DNA from 4 places in the Massilia sp. TWR1-2-2 genome. Region 3 is predicted to be linked to each of the others. Evidence: predicted binding sites of a transcription regulator. Region 3 holds the regulator's gene; each other region holds the start of a gene.
What was found. Region 3 encodes sigma-54, which starts transcription at its own class of promoters, with help from an activator protein. Its sites were predicted from a motif close to TGGCANGNAANCTGCTTT; they were not measured.
Positions count from the first base shown of each region.

Region 1 (4,877 bases), on a different contig from region 3:
GTGATGGTCTTGCCCTTGACTTGAGCCGAGCCGCCGACGATGGTCGCGGTGACAACGCCAGCCGTGGTGGAGGTGGTGACGACGATCGTGGTGTTGGCGTTTGCAGCTTGTACGCCGACTGCGGCCTCGGTTGCTGCTGGCGCGGTGCCGGCTGCCGGAATGACCGGGGTCAGACCGTCGTTCAGTGCGACTTCGAAACCCGTCTTGGCAGGGGCTACTTCAGCCAGCGCAGCGGCAAATTTCGATTTGGCGACATAGTCCTGGTACGCAGGAATTGCCACGGCAGCCAGGATACCGATAATAGCCACAACGATCATCAGTTCGATCAGGGTGAAACCAGCTTGTGCCTTCTTAACCATTTTCATCGATTTCATTTTGTTGCTCCTAGTGTAGGGGGTTAACACGTTGAATGCTTCTGAGTTTATGTATAGCAACAGACGTGCCAGCTTGGAAATATACGTTTTCGTTGTAGTGACGCTATTAACCGTCAATTGATCGACATGTTTTGTCCGCCCGCTGACAAATTTTGTCAGACCGCCGGCAAAAGCTTGTCACTTTCTGACGCCGAGGCCGCGACAGACTGGCGACCTGCGCGATTACCTGTTTGAACTCCCTCGGCCGCGCGCATCCTCTCAACGGCGATGAGTCTTATTGAATGCCGTTCACCGCTATTTCGAAAGGCCCAACTGAGTGGGGCCATCGCTAAATTAAGAACCCCGGCTTGCGTCGCCGCAAGCCGGGGTTTTCGTTCAGCCGGCGCCTGCGCGCCGCTAAATTACGTCGCTGCGCCCGTGCAGACGGTAGCCGGGCCAACGAGTTTCTGGACTACCGTGGTGGCGCAGGTCCACTTGCCGTCGGTGGCGTTACGGCTCAGGGTGATGGTCTTGTCCTTGACTTGAGCCGAGCCGCCGACGATGGTCGCGGTGACAACGCCAGCCGTGGTGGAGGTGGTGACGACGATCGTGGTATTGGCGTTTGCAGCTTGTACGCCGACTGCGGCTTCGGTTGCTGCCGGCGCGGTGCCGGCTGCCGGGATGACCGGGGTCAGGCCGTCGTTCAGCGCAACTTCGAAGCCCGTTTTGGCAGGGGCTACTTCAGCCAGCGCAGCGGCAAATTTCGACTTGGCGACATAGTCCTGGTACGCAGGAATTGCCACAGCAGCGAGGATACCGATAATAGCAACAACGATCATCAGTTCGATCAGGGTGAAACCAGCTTGTGCCTTCTTAACCATTTTCATCGATTTCATTTTGCTGCTCCTAGTGTAGGGGGTTAATACGTTCAATGCTTCTGAGTTTATTTAGAGCAACATCCGTGCCAGCTGAAAATACGCGTTTTCGTTGCAGTGACGTTATTTAACATTAATTGGATCGACATTTTTTGTCTGCCCTCTGACAAATTCTGTCAGGCCGCCGAAAAAATCTGTCAATTTCTGACGCGATCGCCCCTACCTTGACACGTCCGCGCGCCCGGCACGGGGAGGCCGCGACAGGCTCGCGACCCGAACGATTAACTGTTCGACCTCGCTCGGCCGCGCAGCTCCCGACGGCGGTCAGGTCGGTTTGACTCCGCCGTTCACCGCTAGTTCGAACGGCCCGACTGAGTGGGGCGTTCGCTCAATGAAAGACCCCGGCTTGCGTCGCCGCAAGCCGGGGTTTTCGGTCAGCCGGCGCGTGGGCGCCGCTAAATTACGTCGCCGCGCCCGTGCAGACGCTAGCCGGGCCAACGAGTTTCTGGACTACCGTGGTGGCGCAGGTCCACTTGCCGTCGGTGGCGTTACGGCTCAGGGTGATGGTCTTGTCCTTGACTTGAGCCGAGCCGCCGACGATGGTCGCGGTGACAACGCCAGCCGTGGTGGAGGTGGTGACGACGATCGTGGTATTGGCGTTTGCAGCTTGTACGCCGACTGCGGCTTCGGTTGCTGCTGGCGCGGTGCCGGCTGCCGGGATGACCGGGGTCAGGCCGTCGTTCAGCGCGACTTCGAAGCCGGTTTTGGCCGGCGCTACCTCAGCCAGCGCTGCGGCGAATTTCGACTTGGCGACATAGTCCTGGTACGCAGGAATTGCCACGGCGGCGAGGATACCGATAATTGCCACAACGATCATCAGTTCGATCAGGGTGAAACCAGCTTGCGCCTTCTTAACCATTTTCATCGATTTCATTTTGCTGCTCCTAGGGTAGGGTTATATGTTCAGTGCTTCTGAGTTTATGTAGAGCAATAGACGTGCCAGCATGGAAATAACGGCTTTCCTTATGCATACGTTATTAAATTACGGCTCATTCGACGTTTCTTGTCGCACAACTGACGAAAATTGTCAGTTTCCCACCGAATATTGTCATCTTGACGACGCGGAGCGTCGATTCATCCCGATTGGGCTGCAAAGCGCATGCGGGTGCCGGTCAGTTCCAGTTCGTCGCCGTCGGCTAGCCGGCGCGGCGTGCGGCCGACCGGGACGCCGTTAACCTGCGCGGCGGCCACTCCCTGCACTTGGGCGACGAAATAGCCGTCAGCCTGACGGCTGATGACGACCACCAGCACCCCGGGGCTACCGAGTGTCGTCAGCGGCTTCGACAGAATCAGCACCCTGCCGGTACTGACGCCATTGAGCACCTCGATGCTGGCCAGCGCCGGCGCGACCGGCGCGCCGTTCGCCATATAGTCTATGCGGACATCGCCGATGGTGACGCGGTCGCCGTCCGACAACACCTTGCGGCCGATGCGCAGCCCATTGACGAAGGTGCCATTGCTGCTGTCGAGGTCCTCGATTGTTGCCATGCCGTCGATGCTGGTGACGGCGGCATGGCGGCTGCTGACGGCCTGGTGACCGATCACCACGTCGTTCTGCGGATGCCGGCCGATGGTGGTCTGGCCGGCGCCGAGTTCGACCTCCTGCACTGCCTTCGCATCGCGCGATATGATTATTTTCGCCACTGCTGGCCTCCAGGGTCGGCTGTAAACGCCAACGGGGAGCTTGCGCTCCCCGTTGATTGTACCTCTGCCGCCCAGTGATGTTTAGCTGGGCATTAATTACTTTACAGCATGGCTTTCAGCAGGCGCGCCATTTCCGACGGGTTCTTGGTGGCCTTGATGCCGCACGCTTCCATGATGTCGAGCTTGGCTTGCGCGGTATCGGCGCCGCCCGAGATCAGCGCGCCGGCATGGCCCATGCGCTTGCCCGGTGGCGCGGTGACGCCGGCGATGAAGCAGACCACTGGCTTCTTCATGTTGTCCTTGATCCAGTAGGCAGCGTTCGCCTCATCCGGTCCGCCGATCTCGCCGATCATGATGACCGCATCGGTCTCAGGATCGTCATTGAACATCTGCATGATGTCGATGTGCTTCAGGCCGTTGATCGGGTCGCCGCCAATGCCCACGGCCGACGATTGGCCCAAGCCCAGCGCGGTCAATTGGCCGACTGCTTCGTACGTCAACGTGCCCGAGCGCGAGACGACGCCGATGCGGCCCTTCTTGTGGATGTGGCCCGGCATGATGCCGATCTTGATTTCGTCAGGCGTGATCAGGCCAGGGCAGTTTGGACCGAGCAGCAAGGTCTTCGAGCCGGCTTTCGCCATGCGGTCTTTCAGCGCCATCATGTCGCGCACTGGAATGCCTTCGGTGATGCAGATGGCCAGGTCGAGTTCGGCTTCGACGGCTTCCCAGATCGCCGCGGCAGCGCCTGCTGGCGGCACGTAGATGACCGACACGTTGGCGCCGGTTTCTTTTTTCGCTTCGGCGACGCTGGCGAAAATCGGGATGCCTTCGAAGTCGTCGCCGGCCTTCTTCGGGTTCACGCCGGCGACAAACGCCTCTTTGCCGTTCGCGTAGTCGCGGCACATGCGGGTGTGGAACTGACCGGTCTTGCCGGTAATTCCCTGGGTAACTACTTTGGTATCTTTATTGATCAGGATCGACATGTTGTTTCCTTCGGATTAGGCTTTACCAGCAGCGGCGGCGACGACGGCCTTGGCTGCGTCTTCCATCGTATCGGCGGCGATGATCGGCAGGCCGGAGTCGGCCAGCATCTTCTTGCCGATCTCTTCGTTGGTGCCCTTCATGCGCACGACCAGCGGCACTTGCAGCGACACCGCTTTCGATGCGGTGATGACGCCTTCGGCAATGACGTCGCAGCGCATGATGCCGCCGAAGATGTTGACCAGGATTGCCTTCAGGCCCGGGTTCTTCAGCATGATCTTGAACGCTTCGGTGACTTTTTCCGCCGTGGCGCCGCCGCCGACGTCGAGGAAATTGGCCGGCTCGCCGCCGAACAGCTTGATCGTGTCCATGGTCGCCATCGCCAGGCCGGCGCCGTTGACCAGGCAGCCGATGTTGCCGTCGAGCGAAATGTAGGCGAGGTCGAACTTCGATGCTTCGACTTCGGCCGGATCTTCTTCGTCGAGGTCGCGGAAGGCGACGATCTCAGGGTGGCGGTACAGCGCGTTCGAATCGAAATTGAATTTCGCGTCGAGGGCGATGACGCGGCCGGCGCCGTCGACGATCAGCGGATTGATTTCGGCCAGCGATGCGTCGGTATCCCAGTACGCCTTGTACAGGCCCATCAGCTGGGTGCGCGCGTCGGCGATCGAAGCGGCAGGCACGCCGATCTTGGTCGAGATGTCATCGGCTTCGGCGGCGGTCAGGCCGACCGACGGGTCGATGGCGATGGTGTGGATTTTTTCCGGGTTCGAGTGTGCAACTTCCTCGATGTCCATGCCGCCTTCCGACGAGGCCATCAGCACGACGCGCTGGCTGACGCGGTCGGTGACCATCGACACGTACAGTTCCTGCTTGATGTCGGCGCCTTCTTCGATCAGCAGACGGCGTACCTTCTGGCCGGCTTCACCGGTCTGGTGGGTAACGAGCTGCATGCCCATGATCT
Region 1 covers NZ_JAFCWM010000011.1:42,883-47,759, forward strand. Annotated here, with positions in the region: gene ACP7DD_RS12195 (pilin) at 1-374, opposite strand, end outside; gene ACP7DD_RS12200 (pilin) at 776-1,249, opposite strand; gene ACP7DD_RS12205 (pilin) at 1,689-2,162, opposite strand; gene ACP7DD_RS12210 (FHA domain-containing protein) at 2,363-2,932, opposite strand; gene sucD (succinate--CoA ligase subunit alpha) at 3,034-3,915, opposite strand; gene sucC (ADP-forming succinate--CoA ligase subunit beta) at 3,931-4,877, opposite strand, start outside.
Region 1: ACP7DD_RS12205 (pilin) is a predicted target of sigma-54. The motif match lies at 2,213-2,230, and genes of this name have one in related genera.

Region 2 (4,877 bases), on a different contig from region 3:
GGCGCGCGCCGTAAAGTCCGGCACCAGGCCGATGCCACCGCCCGCTTCCACCATCGCCAGGATCGCCGCGCTGTTGTTGATCGTCACGCGCGCCGGCACGCTGACGCTGACCACGCTGTCGCCGCGCTGCACCGTCCAGGGGCCGTCGAACGGGGCGCCGACGTGGCTGCAGCGGTGCGCGGCGAGCGCCTCCGGGGTGAGCGGCGCGCCGTGCTCGGCCAGGTAGCCGCGCGAGGCCACCAGCAGGTAGCGCATCGCGCACAGCGGCCGCGCCGCCAGGCCCGGCGCCACTTCGGCGGTGATGCGGATGGCCAGGTCGGCGCCGTCTTCGATCAGGTCGACAATGCGGTCGACCAGGGTCAGGTGCACATTGACTTCCGGATACAGCGCCAGAAAGCCCGGCAGCTTCGGCGCCAGCCACACCTGGCCGAACGCGACCGGTGCGGTGACGCGGATGACGCCGTTGGGCCGCGCGCTGTAGTTGCCCGCCAGCGCATGGATTTCGCGCGCGGTGCCAAGCATGCGCGCGCACGCGGCATGCACGTGCCCGCCCAGCTCGGTGAGCGCCAACGAGCGCGTCGTGCGTTGCAACAGCCGCCCGCCGAGGTGCGCCTCCAACCGCGACACATGGCGGCTGACCGCCGACGTGGTCAGCCCGAGCTGGCGCGCGGCGGCCGAAAAGCCGCCGCTGTCGACGACCTGCGCGAAGATCGCCATTTCCCGCAACATCTGCATCTTTCGACCCTCACCATTGCGTTTGCTTCAACAATCCTTTGCATTTTAACTGAATTGTGTACATGGCGAATTAGAACGATACTGGCTTCACACTTAACACTGAGGAGAACACGATGATCAAGCAGCGCAACCTGGGTACAAACGGGCTGGCCGTTTCGGCACTGGGACTCGGATGCATGGGCATGAGCACCGCCTACGGCCCGGCCGACGAGGCCGAGTCGATCGCCACGATCCGCCGCGCGATCGAACTGGGCGTGACCCTGTTCGACACGGCCGAAGTATATGGGCCCTACGACAACGAACTGCTGCTGGGCCGGGCGCTGCAGGGCCGGCGCAACGACGTCGTCATCGCCACCAAGTTCGGCTTCAAGCTCGATGGCAGCGACAGTACCGGCCTCGACAGCCGCCCGGCACATATTCGCGAGGCAGTGGAAGGATCGCTCAAGCGCCTCGGCACCGACTACATCGACCTGCTGTACCAGCACCGGATCGACCCGCAGGTGCCAATCGAGGACGTGGTCGGCGTCATGGCCGACCTGGTTCAGCAAGGCAAGGTGCGCTTCCTCGGCTTGTCGGAGGCTGGCGTCGGCAATATCCGCCGCGCCCACGCAGTCCATCCGATCAGCGCGCTGCAAAGCGAGTACTCGCTGTGGGAGCGCAACCTGGAGGCGGACGTGCTGCCGGTGCTGCGCGAGCTCGGCATCGGCCTGGTGCCGTTCAGCCCGCTTGGACGCGGCTTCCTGAGCGGAACCGCGAAACGGGCCGAAGAGTATCAGGAATCGGACTTCCGCCATCTCGACCCGCGCCTGCAGGGCGCCAACTACGATGCCAACATGGCGGCAGCGTCGGTGGTGCGGGACATGGGTGCGGCGAAAGGGGTGACGCCGGCACAGATTGCGCTGGCGTGGGCGCTGCACAAGGGCGAGGACATCGTGCCGATTCCCGGCACCAAGCGCCGCGCATATCTTGAAGAAAACGTTGCCGCCGCCGACATCTCGCTCAGCGTGGCGGACATGGCGCAACTCGAAGGCGCCCTGTCGATCGTCGCCGGTCCGCGCTACAACGCAGCGCGGATGGCGACGGTCGACCGCTAACGGTCAGACAGGCTGCGCCGGCATCGTTCGCCGGCGCGTGCTGGCCGCAACGATCAGGCGCGTTTGCGGCGCGACAGTGCCAGGCCACCCAGCGCAAGGCCGATCAGTGCAACGGTACCTGGCTCTGGCACGGTGCCTCCGGCGGCGCCGCCGCCGCCAGCCGCTGAATTGGCGGCGAAGAAGGTCTCATTGCCGCCGCTAAAACCGGTCGCCAGCGCGGACAGGCCGAGGCGGAACTGTTGGAAGCCCGCCTGACTGAACACGTTTTGCTGCGCTTCGAGCGCTTCGGCCTGGTTCAGTCCAAACACAAAGCCCGAATTGCCGATGCCCGACTGCGTCGACAGGTTGTTGTAGGCCTTGTCCAGATTCGCGACGAACCGGGCGACGCCGGTCAGATCATAAATGGTCAGCGTCAGGCCGGTCAGATTGATCAGGTTGTCATTCTCGGTCGCGTTGAAAACGACGCGCAGCGTGCTGCCGCTGGTGATGCCAAGTTGACCCAGCGAACGCGTCTGCGTTTGCGAGTTGCCAGTCTTGGCATCGGTGCCGGTGATGAAGTCGCCCGTTGCGGCATAGCCGACGCCGCCAGCCTCGGACGCGGCATTGTTGCGGCCCTGGATGGTCAGGATGGTGTTGACGGCGCCGAGGCCGGTGCCGCCAAAGTTCTCAGGCGCGATGAGAATGAGACTGGCATGGCTGGCGCTTGCGCTAGCGAATAACACAGCGGCGGCCGCGATCTTGCGAAATGTAAAGTTTTTCATAATTTCCTCTCAGATATAGTTGGTTGTGGTTTCACATAAAGCATAAACTGTTCCTGATACTGAACATCGTTTAACATCAACGACTTATAATTAATTTATAGCAACATTACAATCTGATGTAAAGAAATTCGACATTATCTGCAATAGTAACTTGTTGATTTCATTTCCAATTGTCATTATTTAATCAAGATAATGCTGAGGCGGATAAATGTTATTCAGCAACGGAGTGATGTTTTGCAGTACCATCCATTTTTCCTATTTAATCTGATCATTCTGTCTTCGGTCACACGATTGCACTGCCGTGCGGCCCGGCCGTCGAGGCAGCATCGGGGAAAAGGAAAGGGATGAACACGGCAGCACGAGATCAATTCGCCGGAGCGGATGAAGGCTTTCTCATCGAGGCCGACGCCGTAATCGGCCAGCCACCCGGTATGCGGATCGGCGCCAATGAACAAAAACACCCAACCGATTTGATGCGACTGGTCGGCGCCGCTGTCGCGGTTGCGCCAATGGACGCGCGCCACGCCGTGCTCGTCGCCTTCCAGTCCGGTGATTTCGGTGTGCGCATGCACGACGATGTTGGGCAAGGCGGCGATGCGCTCGACCAGGTAGTTCGACATGCTGGCGGCCAGGCCGTCGCCGCGAATGACGACGTGCACGCGCGCCGCGTGGCTGTTTAGGCAGCAAATGAGAGCACAACAATAAGCCGCCTAGTGCGGCTTTTTAGTTATCGCGAGAACACAGTCTCTTGCGTCACGTCGAGCCGTCGATTGTTTCCGCACAGAACCTTATCCAGAGGATTCGCCACAGTAGAAATTTAACTACTGGAGGAACGATGCCTTTCGTTTTTAAAAATGTCGATCAGCTGCAGCATCAACAAAAGGCCGGCGACGGCGGTTGCGCCGCTCTCATCAAGAAGTACATCCCGGCGCTCGCCGAGGTGCATACTAGCCGCTGGCGCGCCGGGGAGCTAGTGGTCGACGTCAATCACCTTCCACGCGGCACCGCAATTGCCACCTTCGTCAACGGGCGCTATCCAGGCTTGAAGACAGGCAATCACGCCGCACTGTATATCGCTACGGCCGGTGCCGGGTTCCACGCTATGGAGCAGTTTTTGGCCAAGAGGCGGATAGGCCGGCGCCGGATCGAGCCAGGCCACACCACGCGCGCCGCCGTCCTGTTTACCAGCCTGAGCGATTCAGCCCAGGCGTTCCACGTGATCGAACTATGATGCGCCCATTGCACTGGACTACCGCCTTGGCGGCCCTCGCGTTGACCGGTGCAGCCCACGGGGCACCGGTTGTATGTCCTCCGCTTCTACATGGTGTTGGCGTCACGGCGGCACCGGCCGGCTGGAAGGCGCTTGCTCCGGCGCCCGCGCGCCTGGCCGAGGGAGGCTTAATGCGCGGCGATCCGCAGCGCCACGCATACTTGCGGGGCGATGACCGCAAAGTGCGGAACGGCAGCACATCGGTAAGCAGGTTCGAGGCCGGAGAAGAGAAGTGGCTGTGGTGCGGCTATGGCGCAACATCGGCGCTTCAAATCGCCAAACGCCTGCCTGATGTGGCGACCAGCTGCACGGTAACGCGTCGGGAGCGTGGACTCACCGTTGATATCTCGGCAAACTGCCGCTAGCCCGACAATTCGCGCGGCTGCTCAGCCATTACCGGAACCGCCCATCCCTGCTGATGGCCGGCGAGCTCGGATCATTCTGCTCCCCGATACTTTCAGAGCGCTGCAACAGCATGCGGCCATTGTGCATGGACACCAACATGCGAAACCCAGTCAAATTTTCGGCCACGGAAGGCGGCGGCTGCGTCGTCACGTTCAGGGATATTCCGGAGGCGATCACGCAAGGCGACAATGAGGCAGAGCCTGGTCAATGGCAACAGACGCGTTTGAGCAATCGATCCCGCCGCGCTGTTGCTGATCAACCATGTTCGTGATTTCTCCGGCGTGGTTCGCCCGTTCAGCAGTTTCGACGGATGAGCAGCCCGAAAGCGGTAAAATGCCGGCATACACCCGGGCCGCCAGCGCCATACCGATAAAGAAGAAATGAGCACAGTTCCTACCGAAATCAACGCAGCCGCCATCAAGAACGGCGCGGGCGAAAAGCACACGCCCATGATGCAGCAGTACCTGCGCCTGAAGGCCGACTATCCGACCATGCTGCTGTTCTACCGCATGGGCGACTTCTACGAGCTGTTCCACGAGGATGCCGAAAAGGCGTCGCGCATCCTCGGCATCACGCTGACCGCGCGCGGTGCCTCCAACGGCAATCCGATCA
Region 2 covers NZ_JAFCWM010000030.1:31,124-36,000, reverse strand. Annotated here, with positions in the region: gene ACP7DD_RS22145 (LysR family transcriptional regulator) at 1-735, opposite strand, end outside; gene ACP7DD_RS22140 (aldo/keto reductase) at 849-1,829, shown strand; gene ACP7DD_RS22135 (PEP-CTERM sorting domain-containing protein) at 1,883-2,590, opposite strand; gene ACP7DD_RS22130 (NAD(P)/FAD-dependent oxidoreductase) at 2,806-3,249, opposite strand; gene ACP7DD_RS22125 (BPSL0067 family protein) at 3,426-3,821, shown strand; gene ACP7DD_RS22120 (STY0301 family protein) at 3,818-4,225, shown strand; gene mutS (DNA mismatch repair protein MutS) at 4,646-4,877, shown strand, end outside.
Region 2: ACP7DD_RS22135 (PEP-CTERM sorting domain-containing protein) is a predicted target of sigma-54. The motif match lies at 2,628-2,645, and genes of this name have one in related genera.

Region 3 (4,877 bases):
CACCTGGCGAGGGCCTCAAGACCGAGCCTGACTACATCGTCGACAAGTTCAGCTTCGTGCGCATGACGCCGGGCGGCAAGCCGGCCTACATCATCGCCGGCGAAAAGCTGACCCACCGCCCGAGCGACGACTCGCTGCACGTCGACATGCCGGTGGTGCGCAACATGGGATCGAAGCAACCGCCGATGACGATGACGGCGAAAGAAGCGCACATCGACCAGACCAACAACATCGTCGACCTGGTCGGCTCCGTCGATATCCAGCGCCCGCCGCAAGGCGCCACGCAGGCGCTGCACCTGCAAACGTCCGCGCTGACCGTGTTCCCCGACGAAGAGCGGATGCAGACGAAGCAGCCATTTCAGATGGTAGTGGGCGCCAGCACGGTGTCCGGTGTCGGCATGAAAGCCAATAACGCCACAGGCCAGGTCGATGTGCAGAGCAAGGGTGAATTAACGCTGCCGCCGCGCGCGCGTTGAGACGGAAGTCTAGAAAAATATGGGAATAAATATGAAAAAAATTTTGGTGAGTGTCGCTTGTTTGGCTGCGTGCGTTTCAGCTCTGGCCGAGCGCGCCGATGCGCTCAAGCCGATCAAGGTGAACGCCGAATCCATCATGGCTAACACCGTCAACGAGGGTGGCACCGCCGAAGGCAATGTGGTGCTCACGCGCGGCACCTTGATCATGAAGGCAGCCAAACTGACCGCCGCGATCGACCCGCAAGGCTATCAGTTCGTGACGCTGCAAGCGGCGCCGGGTGGACTGGCCACATTCCGCCAGAAAAAGGACGGCGGCCCCGATTTGTGGATCGAGGGCGAGGCCGAACGCATCGAATACGACGACAAGACCGATGTGGTCAAGCTCAAGGGCAGGGCGAAGGTCCGCAACCTGGAGGGCACGCGGGTAACCGGCAGCTCTGAAGGCGCGTTCATTTCGTATGACAGCCGCAAGGAAGTTGTCACCACGACCAATACCGCTACGGGCGAGAGCAAGACCGGTGGCGGCCGCGTCGAGTGGATCATCGACTCGCGCAGGTCGCCCGCTCCGGCGGCTCCGGCCCCAGGAAAACAATAATGGAACAAAGCTGCGGCAGTACCCTGATCGTACGCGGCCTGCAAAAGAGCTACGGCAAGCGCCTGGTGGTGCGCGACGTCTCGCTGCAGGTCGAGTGCGGCGAAGTGGTCGGACTGCTCGGACCCAACGGCGCCGGCAAGACTACCTCGTTCTACATGATCGTCGGCCTGGTGCCGTCGGACGCCGGCTCGATCGACATCAGCGGCGTCGACATCTCGAGCATGCCGATTCACCGCCGCGCCTCGCTCGGCCTGTCGTACCTGCCGCAGGAAGCGTCGGTGTTTCGCAAGCTGACGGTGGAAGACAATATCCGCGCGGTGCTCGAACTGCAGAAGGTCGATGGCAAGGCGCTGACCAAGGCGCAGATCAACCAGCGCCTCGACACGCTGCTGGCCGACCTGCAGATCGAGAAGCTGCGCGAGAACCAGGCGCTGTCGCTGTCGGGCGGCGAACGGCGCCGGGTCGAGATCGCGCGCGCGCTCGCCACCAATCCGCGCTTCGTGCTGCTCGACGAGCCGTTCGCCGGCGTCGACCCGATCGCGGTCATCGAGATCCAGCGCATCGTGCGCTTCCTCAAGGAGCGCGGCATCGGCGTGCTGATCACCGACCACAACGTGCGCGAGACGCTCGGCATCTGCGACCGCGCCTACATCATCAACCAGGGCGCGGTGCTTGCGTCGGGCCGCCCCGACGACATCATTGCAGACGAATCGGTGCGGCGCGTCTACCTCGGTGAACACTTCCGGATGTAGCGATGAAACAGTCACTCCAGCTACGGACCTCGCAACACCTGGCGCTCACGCCGCAACTGCAGCAGTCGATACGCCTGCTGCAGTTGTCCACGCTTGAACTGCACCAGGAACTCGAGCATCTGCTGTCGGACAATCCGCTGCTCGAGCGGCTCGACGACCCGCTGGACAACTCGGTGCGGCTGCTCGCCGACGGCGCCATCGGCTCGAGCGCCGCGCCCGGTGAAGCTGCGCCCGAGCCAGGCGCGCAGGATGCGCCGCCGGCCGATGCGCCAGCGGCGGAAGGCGAGGGCGGCGACGTCGACAGCGCGCCGGCCGAAAGCGGCGCCGACAGCGACGACTGGGGCGAGTCCGCCCGCAACAAGGCGCCCGACGACGAGGACTCGCGCCCGCAGCTCGAAGCGTCCGCGGTGACCCTGCGCGACCACCTGATGGAGCAGATGCGCCTGGCCGTGCTGGAAGTGCGCGACCGCGCGCTGGTCGAACTGATGGTCGACGCGCTCGACGACAACGGCTACCTGACCGAGTCGCTCGAAGAGATCTTCGAGCGCATGCCGCCCGAACTCGAACTCGATCTCGATGAACTGAAGACGGCGCTGTCGCTGCTGCAAAGTTTTGATCCGGTCGGCGTCGGCGCGCGCAACGCGTCCGAATGCCTGGCGCTGCAGATCCGCCGCATGCCGGGCGTACCGATGGTCACGCGGCGCATGGCGCTGAAGATTGTCACGGACCACCTGACGTGGTTTGCCCAGCGCGAATTCAACAAGCTGAAAAAATCGCTCGACTGCGACGACGAGGACCTGCGTGAGGCGCAGTGCGTGATTCGCCAGTGCAATCCTCACCCGGGCGCCGCGTTCGGTTCAGGTGCGTCAGACTACGTGGTGCCGGACGTCATCGTGCGCAAATCCAAGAGCGGCTGGACGGTGACATTGAACCACGACGTGATGCCGCGGCTGCGCGTCAACAGCATGTACGCCAACTTGCTCAAGCAGGGCAAGGGCGAAGGGCAGATGGGCGCGCAGTTGCAGGAAGCCAAGTGGTTGATCAAGAATATGCGCCAGCGCTTCGATACGATCCTGCGCGTGGCGCAAGCTATTGTTGAGCGCCAACGCAATTTCTTTTCCCACGGCGCAGTTGCCATGCGCCCCCTTGTGCTGCGTGAAATTGCTGATACACTGGGTTTACACGAGAGTACTATTTCTCGGGTCACAACTCAGAAATACATGCTGACACCGCATGGAATGTTTGAGTTGAAATATTTTTTTGGTAGCCACGTCGCCACTGAAGCAGGAGGAGAAGCATCCTCGACGGCGATACGGGCACTCATCGTGCAACTGACAGGAGCAGAAGACCCTAAAAACCCACTATCAGACAGTAAGATTGCAGACATGCTGGGGGAACAGGGAATGGTCATTGCGCGGCGCACAGTCGCCAAGTACCGCGAAGCGCTGAAGATCCCACCTGTAACTCTCAGGAAAAGTCTGTAAAGTTTTTACGATGTTCCTCTGCGCTTATGACGCATGAACAGGAAGCGACATCATCAAAGGAGTGTGTATGAATCTCACAATCAGTGGACATCATCTTGAAGTGACACCAGCCATCCGCGATTACGTACAAACCAAACTGGAGCGAGTGAAGCGACATTTCGATCAAGTCATCGACATTGCCGTGATCCTCACAGTTGACAATCTTACTGAAAAAGAAAAGCGGCAAAAAGCCGAAGTCAATCTGCGGTTGCCGGGCAAGACGGTCAATGTCGCCAGCATGTCGCACGACCTGTACGCGGCGATCGACACACTGATCGACAAGCTCGATCGCCAGGTCATGAAGTACAAATCCCAGCTGCAGGAACATGGCCACAAGGCCATCAAGCACCTGCCTGAGGAAGAGATCATCGCCGCTGCGTAAGCCGGCCGATCGAGCAAGCGAGGGCGCCTTCACGGCGCCCTTTTCAATTCGATTTCACCCTGCACGGATGAGGTGCTGGCGTGCGCTAGAATGCAGCTTTAACATCGACAAGCACACCATGACCGACTTCGTCAAAACCCATGTTGCCAACGGCACCGGCGTCATCACGCTCGACCGTCCCCGTTCGCTCAATTCGCTGTCGCTCGACATGGTGCGCGCGCTGACCGACGCGCTGCTGGCCTGGCGCGACGATCCGCAGGTCGACGCTGTCGTGCTTCGCAGCACCTCCGAAAAAGCCTTGTGCGCCGGCGGCGACATCCGTTTCTTCTACGACGTCGGCAGCGCGCCGACCACCGGCGGCAGCGCTTCGCTGGAAGACTTTTTCACCGAGGAATATCGCCTCAACCATTTGATCTATCACTACCCGAAACCGTACGTCGCGTTGATGGACGGCGTCGTCATGGGCGGCGGCCTCGGCATCGCTGAAGCGGGTCCGCGCGGCCTGCGCGTGGTTACCGACGGCACCAAGATGGCGATGCCCGAAGTAAACATCGGCTTGTTCCCGGATGTCGGCGGCAGCTATTTCCTGTCGCGCGCACCGGGCAGGCTGGGCTACTACCTTGGGCTGACCGGCTTGACCATCCGCGCCGCAGACGCGCTGTACGCGGGCCTGGCCGACACCTTCGTGCCGCAGGCGCAGATGCCGGCGCTGGCGCAGTTGATTGAATCGACGCCTGGCGCGCAGCTGCGCGAAGCGCTGGTCGCCTTCGCCGCGCCGTTCGCCGCCGGCGCCGCCATGCTGGAAACCGAGCGCACCACCATCGACCGCCACTTCGGCGCGCCAGGCGTGCAGGCGATCATGGATTCGCTGGCGTCCGACCCGGGCGAGTTTGCGCAAAAGACGCTGGCGGCGATGGGCAAGCGTTCGCCACTGCTGATGCGCGTCACGTTCGAGCTGTTGCGCCGCGGCGCGACGATGGAACTGGCCGGCTGCCTGCGCCTCGAGCGCATCCTCGTGCGGCGCAATTTCGAGCACGGCGAAGTGCTCGAAGGCGTGCGCGCGCTGGTGATCGACAAGGACAATGCGCCGAAGTGGAATCCGCCGGCCTTGAGCGAAGTGACCGACGAAATGGTGGCACAGTTTTTTGC
Region 3 covers NZ_JAFCWM010000015.1:73,929-78,805, reverse strand. Annotated here, with positions in the region: gene lptC (LPS export ABC transporter periplasmic protein LptC) at 1-476, shown strand, start outside; gene lptA (lipopolysaccharide transport periplasmic protein LptA) at 508-1,071, shown strand; gene lptB (LPS export ABC transporter ATP-binding protein) at 1,071-1,823, shown strand; gene ACP7DD_RS15755 (RNA polymerase factor sigma-54) at 1,826-3,307, shown strand; gene hpf (ribosome hibernation-promoting factor, HPF/YfiA family) at 3,375-3,728, shown strand; gene ACP7DD_RS15745 (enoyl-CoA hydratase/isomerase family protein) at 3,847-4,877, shown strand, end outside.

Region 4 (4,877 bases), on a different contig from region 3:
GAACCTATAGTTGTCGGCCGAGGCATTACTTGCAATCAGTTGTGCAAGGGTGGAGAGATTGATCGGAGTAGCACTCATGGATTTCTTTCGACGAAGTAGTCCGATCTCATGAATGGACTAGACGGTTTCAAAGCGGCGCGTAGGAGCGTTGTCGACCTACGGAAGTGTCTGGCGTCGGCAAAGGACTTTCGGGCAACACAACAAGAAAGGGTTTTTCGAATTGTATTCTAGAAACGACCGTCAGGCAGGGATCCTGCGACCAGCTATGCCGACAACAAGCAGCCGCCAGTTCAGATAAAGTAGCTTCGATCGGTCGAGGCATTGCCGTAGGTCCTTACCGCTCCCGCAAGCTGCGCCGGTACTGAATCGCCTCAGCCACGTGCGCCGCCGAGATGCGCTGCGTGCCGGCCAGGTCCGCAATGGTGCGCGCCACCTTCAGCACGCGGTGATACGCCCGCGCCGACCAGTGCAGATGCAGCATCGTGGTGCGCAGCAGCTTGTCGCCTTCGCCGTCGAGCTTGCAATGCTGATCGATCTCGCGCGTCGTCAGGCGCTGGTTCGACTTGTCCTGGCGCTGCTGCTGCAACACGAAGGCATGCGCCACGCGCGCCGCGATGGTGGCGCTCGGCTCGCCGTCGGCGCCGGCGCTCATCGTGTCCGGCGCCATCGCTCCCACTTCGATCTGCATGTCGATGCGGTCGAGCAGCGGCCCCGAGATCCGGTCCTGGTAGCGCGCGATCGCCTCGCTGCTGCAATGGCACTTGCCCGACGGGTGGCCGAGATAGCCGCATGGACACGGGTTCATCGCCGCGATCAGCTGGAACCGCGCCGGAAAGTCAGCCTGATGCGCCGCGCGCGAAATGGTGATGTTGCCCGACTCCATCGGCTGGCGCAGCACCTCCAGCACGCGCCGGTCGAATTCCGGCAGTTCGTCGAGGAACAGCACGCCGCAGTGTGCCAGCGAAATTTCGCCCGGCCGCGGCAGATTGCCTCCGCCCACCAGCGCCACCCCGGACGAGGTGTGATGCGGACTGCGGTATGGCCGCACTTTCCAGTTGGCCGCGCTGAAGCCGCGCGTCAGCGACTGCACCGCCGCCGACTCCAGCGCCTCCTCGTCTGTCATCGGCGGCAACAGGCCGACGAAGCGCGACGCGAGCATCGTCTTGCCGGCGCCGGGCGGACCGACCAGCAGCAAGCTGTGCGAGCCGGCGGCGGCCACTTCCATCGCACGTTTGGCGTGCTGCTGTCCCTTTACGTCGGAAAAGTCGAGGTAACAGGGCGGCTCGCCAAGCGGCTTGTTGCGATGCCGCTGCAGCCGGCTCGCTGGGTCCGCGGCGGCAAAGTGAGCGCACACTTGCAATAGCGTCTCCGCCGGATAGATCTCCGCTTCGCCCATCAGTGCGGCTTCCTCGGCATTGGACAGCGGCAGGATGAAGGCACGGGCGGCGCGGTCGCGCGAGCGGTGCATCGCGAACGTCATCGCCAGGGCGCCGCGGATGGGTCGCAGCAGACCCGACAGCGACAGCTCACCGGCAAACTCGTACTTGTCGAGGTCGAGGCCGGGAATCTGACCGGACGCGGCCAGGATGCCGAGCGCGATCGGCAGGTCGAAGCGTCCCGACTCCTTCGGCAAGTCGGCCGGCGCAAGGTTGATCGTGACGCGCCGGTTGGGAATATCGAAGCCGGCATTATGCAGCGCGGCGCGCACGCGTTCCTGCGACTCGCGCACCTCAGTCTCCGGCAACCCAACCATCAAGAATTTCGGCAGGCCGTTGGCAAGATGCACCTCGACGCTGACGGCCGGCGCATCCATGCCCGCCAGGGCGCGACTTCTCAGGACGGCTAAACTCATGGATTCCTCTGGCTGATCGTCGGGGGTTGCCAAAGTGTAGGGGGACTGAAGGGCCGGCGCTTGAGAGAGGACATACGTGCGCGCCGGCGGTACGGCGATGCCTAGCGCAATCCTGGAGTGGCGTTATCGGCAGTGGCGCCCGGCACGCTTTGCATCGCGCCAAAGCAGAGCTGGTAGGCCACCGCCGCCTTGTGCGTGTCGTTGAACTCGGTGAACTTGAGGACTTCGCCGTTGGCGATATGGAAGATGTGGCAGAAGTCGGAACGCAGGTACTCTTGCGTGGCCTTGATGGCCCACTTATAGTGCCCAGTCACCACAACACGGTCCTCTTGCGCGGTGAACTCCATCGGACGAAATTCGCGCGCTTCCTGCAGAGCGCTCATGATGCCGAAGAACTCGGCGACGGCCTGGCGGCCGCGCCGCTTGCCAGTGAACGGAACTCCATCGACCTGTGGCAATTCCCAGGCGATGTCTTGCGCCATCATCGACAGCAGCTTGTCGATGTCGCCGTTGACGAATGCGTCGTAGCACTGCTGTACCAGCTGAATGTTTTCCTGCTCGCTCATGATCTTCTCCTTATAACAGGACGATAGATCTTCTATTCTCGTTCGCGCAGGCCGACTGCCACCCGATTGGCGCAAAGTAGCACGCGTCGGGAAGCGCTGAACGGCGTTCAGGCGAGCAGTGGTGCAATCATTGGATCAAACTGGTGCGTCACCCGCCGCGCTCGATTTCATGATGATCGGCTGCGACGCAACCCGCGCTTCCAGCAACGTCATGCGCGTCTCCAGCTCCTCGAGCTTCGCGCGCGTCTTCGCCAGCACCTGCGCCTGGATGTCGAACTCCTCGCGCGTCACCAGATCAAGCTTGGAAAAGCCCTGGGTCATCATCGCCTTGACGTTCTTTTCGATGTCCTTGGCCGGCGATTTTTCGATCGCCTGGTTGATCTTGCTCTGCAAGTCGTTGAAGAAGGTGTTCATGTCCATGGTCTGTTCCTGGTGAGAGCGCTGGTGCATGCACCGTCTTAGTGCGTCGCAGCCTTAATTCGGTGCGCACGCCTGCGCGGATCGTGCACTGCACAATTACTACTGTTGATTTGTAACGAAATTGGGTCGGCACAGCAAAAAATCAAGCGCCGTCGGGCAAATTTACGCTGGCACGCATTCTGCTAATGGAAAGGTGACCATCGCAGTTATGCAAGCCAAATTCTAAACCGCATCCGCCATATCCGTTCAATTAATAGGGAATCGCCATGAAAAACTTGATGAACCAGTCGAAATTTGCCGCAGCGATCACTCTTGCCCTGGCCTCGCTGGCTGCCGCCAACGCCCACGCCGAGGATGCCAAGCCGGCCGACGAAGTGACGTTCAACGCCGCCATCACTTCCGATTACCGCTATCGCGGTGTATCGCAGTCGCGCCTCAAGCCGGCCGTGTCCGCCGGCGCCGACTACGTCAACAACCCGACCGGCTTTTACCTTGGCACCTGGGCGTCGACCATCAAGTGGACCAAGGATGCCGGCGGCGACGGCGATATCGAATGGGATATCTACGGCGGCAAGCGCGGCGAGATCGCGCCGGGCATCAGCTACGACGTCGGCGGCCTCTACTACGCCTACCCGTCGAACGGCCTGCCAACCAGCGCCAATACCTTCGAACTGTACGGCCAGGTCGGCTACGGTCCCGGCTACATCAAGTATTCGCACTCGACGACGAACCTGTTCGGCACCTCCAACAGCAAGAACAGCGGCTACCTCGACATCGGCGCCAACTTCGAAGTGGCCACCGGCCTGGTGCTGAACCTGCACGCCGGGCGCCAGAACGTCAAGAACAACGGCGTCTATTCGTACACCGACTACAAGATCGGCCTGACCAAGGACGTCGGCTTCGCTTCCGTGTCGCTGGCGCTCATCAACGCCGACACCCGCGCCTACGTCAGCCCGGCCGGCAAGAACCTCGGCAAGACCGCTGCCGTGCTGACCGTGTCGAAAACTTTCTAAGGGGACTAGTATGAAACTGATCACCGCCATCATCAAACCGTTCAAGCTCGACGAGGTGCGCGAAGCGCTGTCGGCAATTAACGTGCAGGGCATCACCGTCACCGAGGTCAAGGGCTTCGGCCGCCAGAAGGGGCACACCGAGCTGTACCGCGGCGCCGAGTATGTCGTCGACTTCCTGCCGAAGACCAAGATCGAGGCCGCCGTCGACGACGCCATCGTCGAGCAGGCGATCGAAACGATTGAAAAAGCGGCCCGCACCGGCAAGATCGGCGACGGCAAAATCTTCGTGTACAACCTCGAGCAGGTCGTCCGCATTCGTACCGGCGAGACCGGCAACGAAGCACTTTAGGGGGAATCCAGATGCATAAAAATATAACAAAGTGGTTGTCCGGGGTAGCCGTGGTCGTCGCCATGAGCGGCGCCATCAGTGCCAGCGCGCATGAGGCGGCCAGTCACCAGGGCGCCGACCATGCAGCGCCGACCATACTGGCGCAGGCCGACACCCAGCCCGCCACCGCCGCCGCGCCTGCCGTCGCTGTCACGCCGGTTGACGCGCCGCCTGCGGCCGCGCCAGTGGCAGTGCCGGTCGTCGCCGCCGAAGCCGCACCGGCCGCCGCGCCGGCCGCGCCCGTCGCCAACAAGGGTGACGTGAGCTGGATGTTCATCGCCACCATCCTCGTCATCATGATGTCGATCCCTGGCCTGGCGCTGTTCTACGGCGGCCTCGTGCGTTCGAAGAACATGCTGTCGGTGCTGCTGCAGGTATTCATGATCTTCTCCGTCATCATCGTCCTGTGGTGCCTGTACGGTTACTCGCTCGCCTTTACCGAAGGCAGCGCCTTCATCGGCAAGTTCGACCGCGCATTCCTGTCCGGCATCTGGAATCCGGCGACGGCAACGTTCTCCTCGGCGGCCACCTTCAGCAAGGGCGTCGTCATTCCCGAGTTCGTCTTCGTCGCCTTCCAGGGCACCTTTGCGGCAATTACCTGCGCGCTGATCGTCGGCGCCTTCGCCGAGCGGGCCAAG
Region 4 covers NZ_JAFCWM010000003.1:270,676-275,552, reverse strand. Annotated here, with positions in the region: gene ACP7DD_RS04860 (hypothetical protein) at 1-78, opposite strand, end outside; gene ACP7DD_RS04855 (YifB family Mg chelatase-like AAA ATPase) at 335-1,852, opposite strand; gene ACP7DD_RS04850 (nuclear transport factor 2 family protein) at 1,954-2,418, opposite strand; gene ACP7DD_RS04845 (accessory factor UbiK family protein) at 2,554-2,838, opposite strand; gene ACP7DD_RS04840 (TorF family putative porin) at 3,105-3,851, shown strand; gene ACP7DD_RS04835 (P-II family nitrogen regulator) at 3,862-4,200, shown strand; gene ACP7DD_RS04830 (ammonium transporter) at 4,212-4,877, shown strand, end outside.
Region 4: ACP7DD_RS04840 (TorF family putative porin) is a predicted target of sigma-54. The motif match lies at 3,007-3,024, and genes of this name have one in related genera.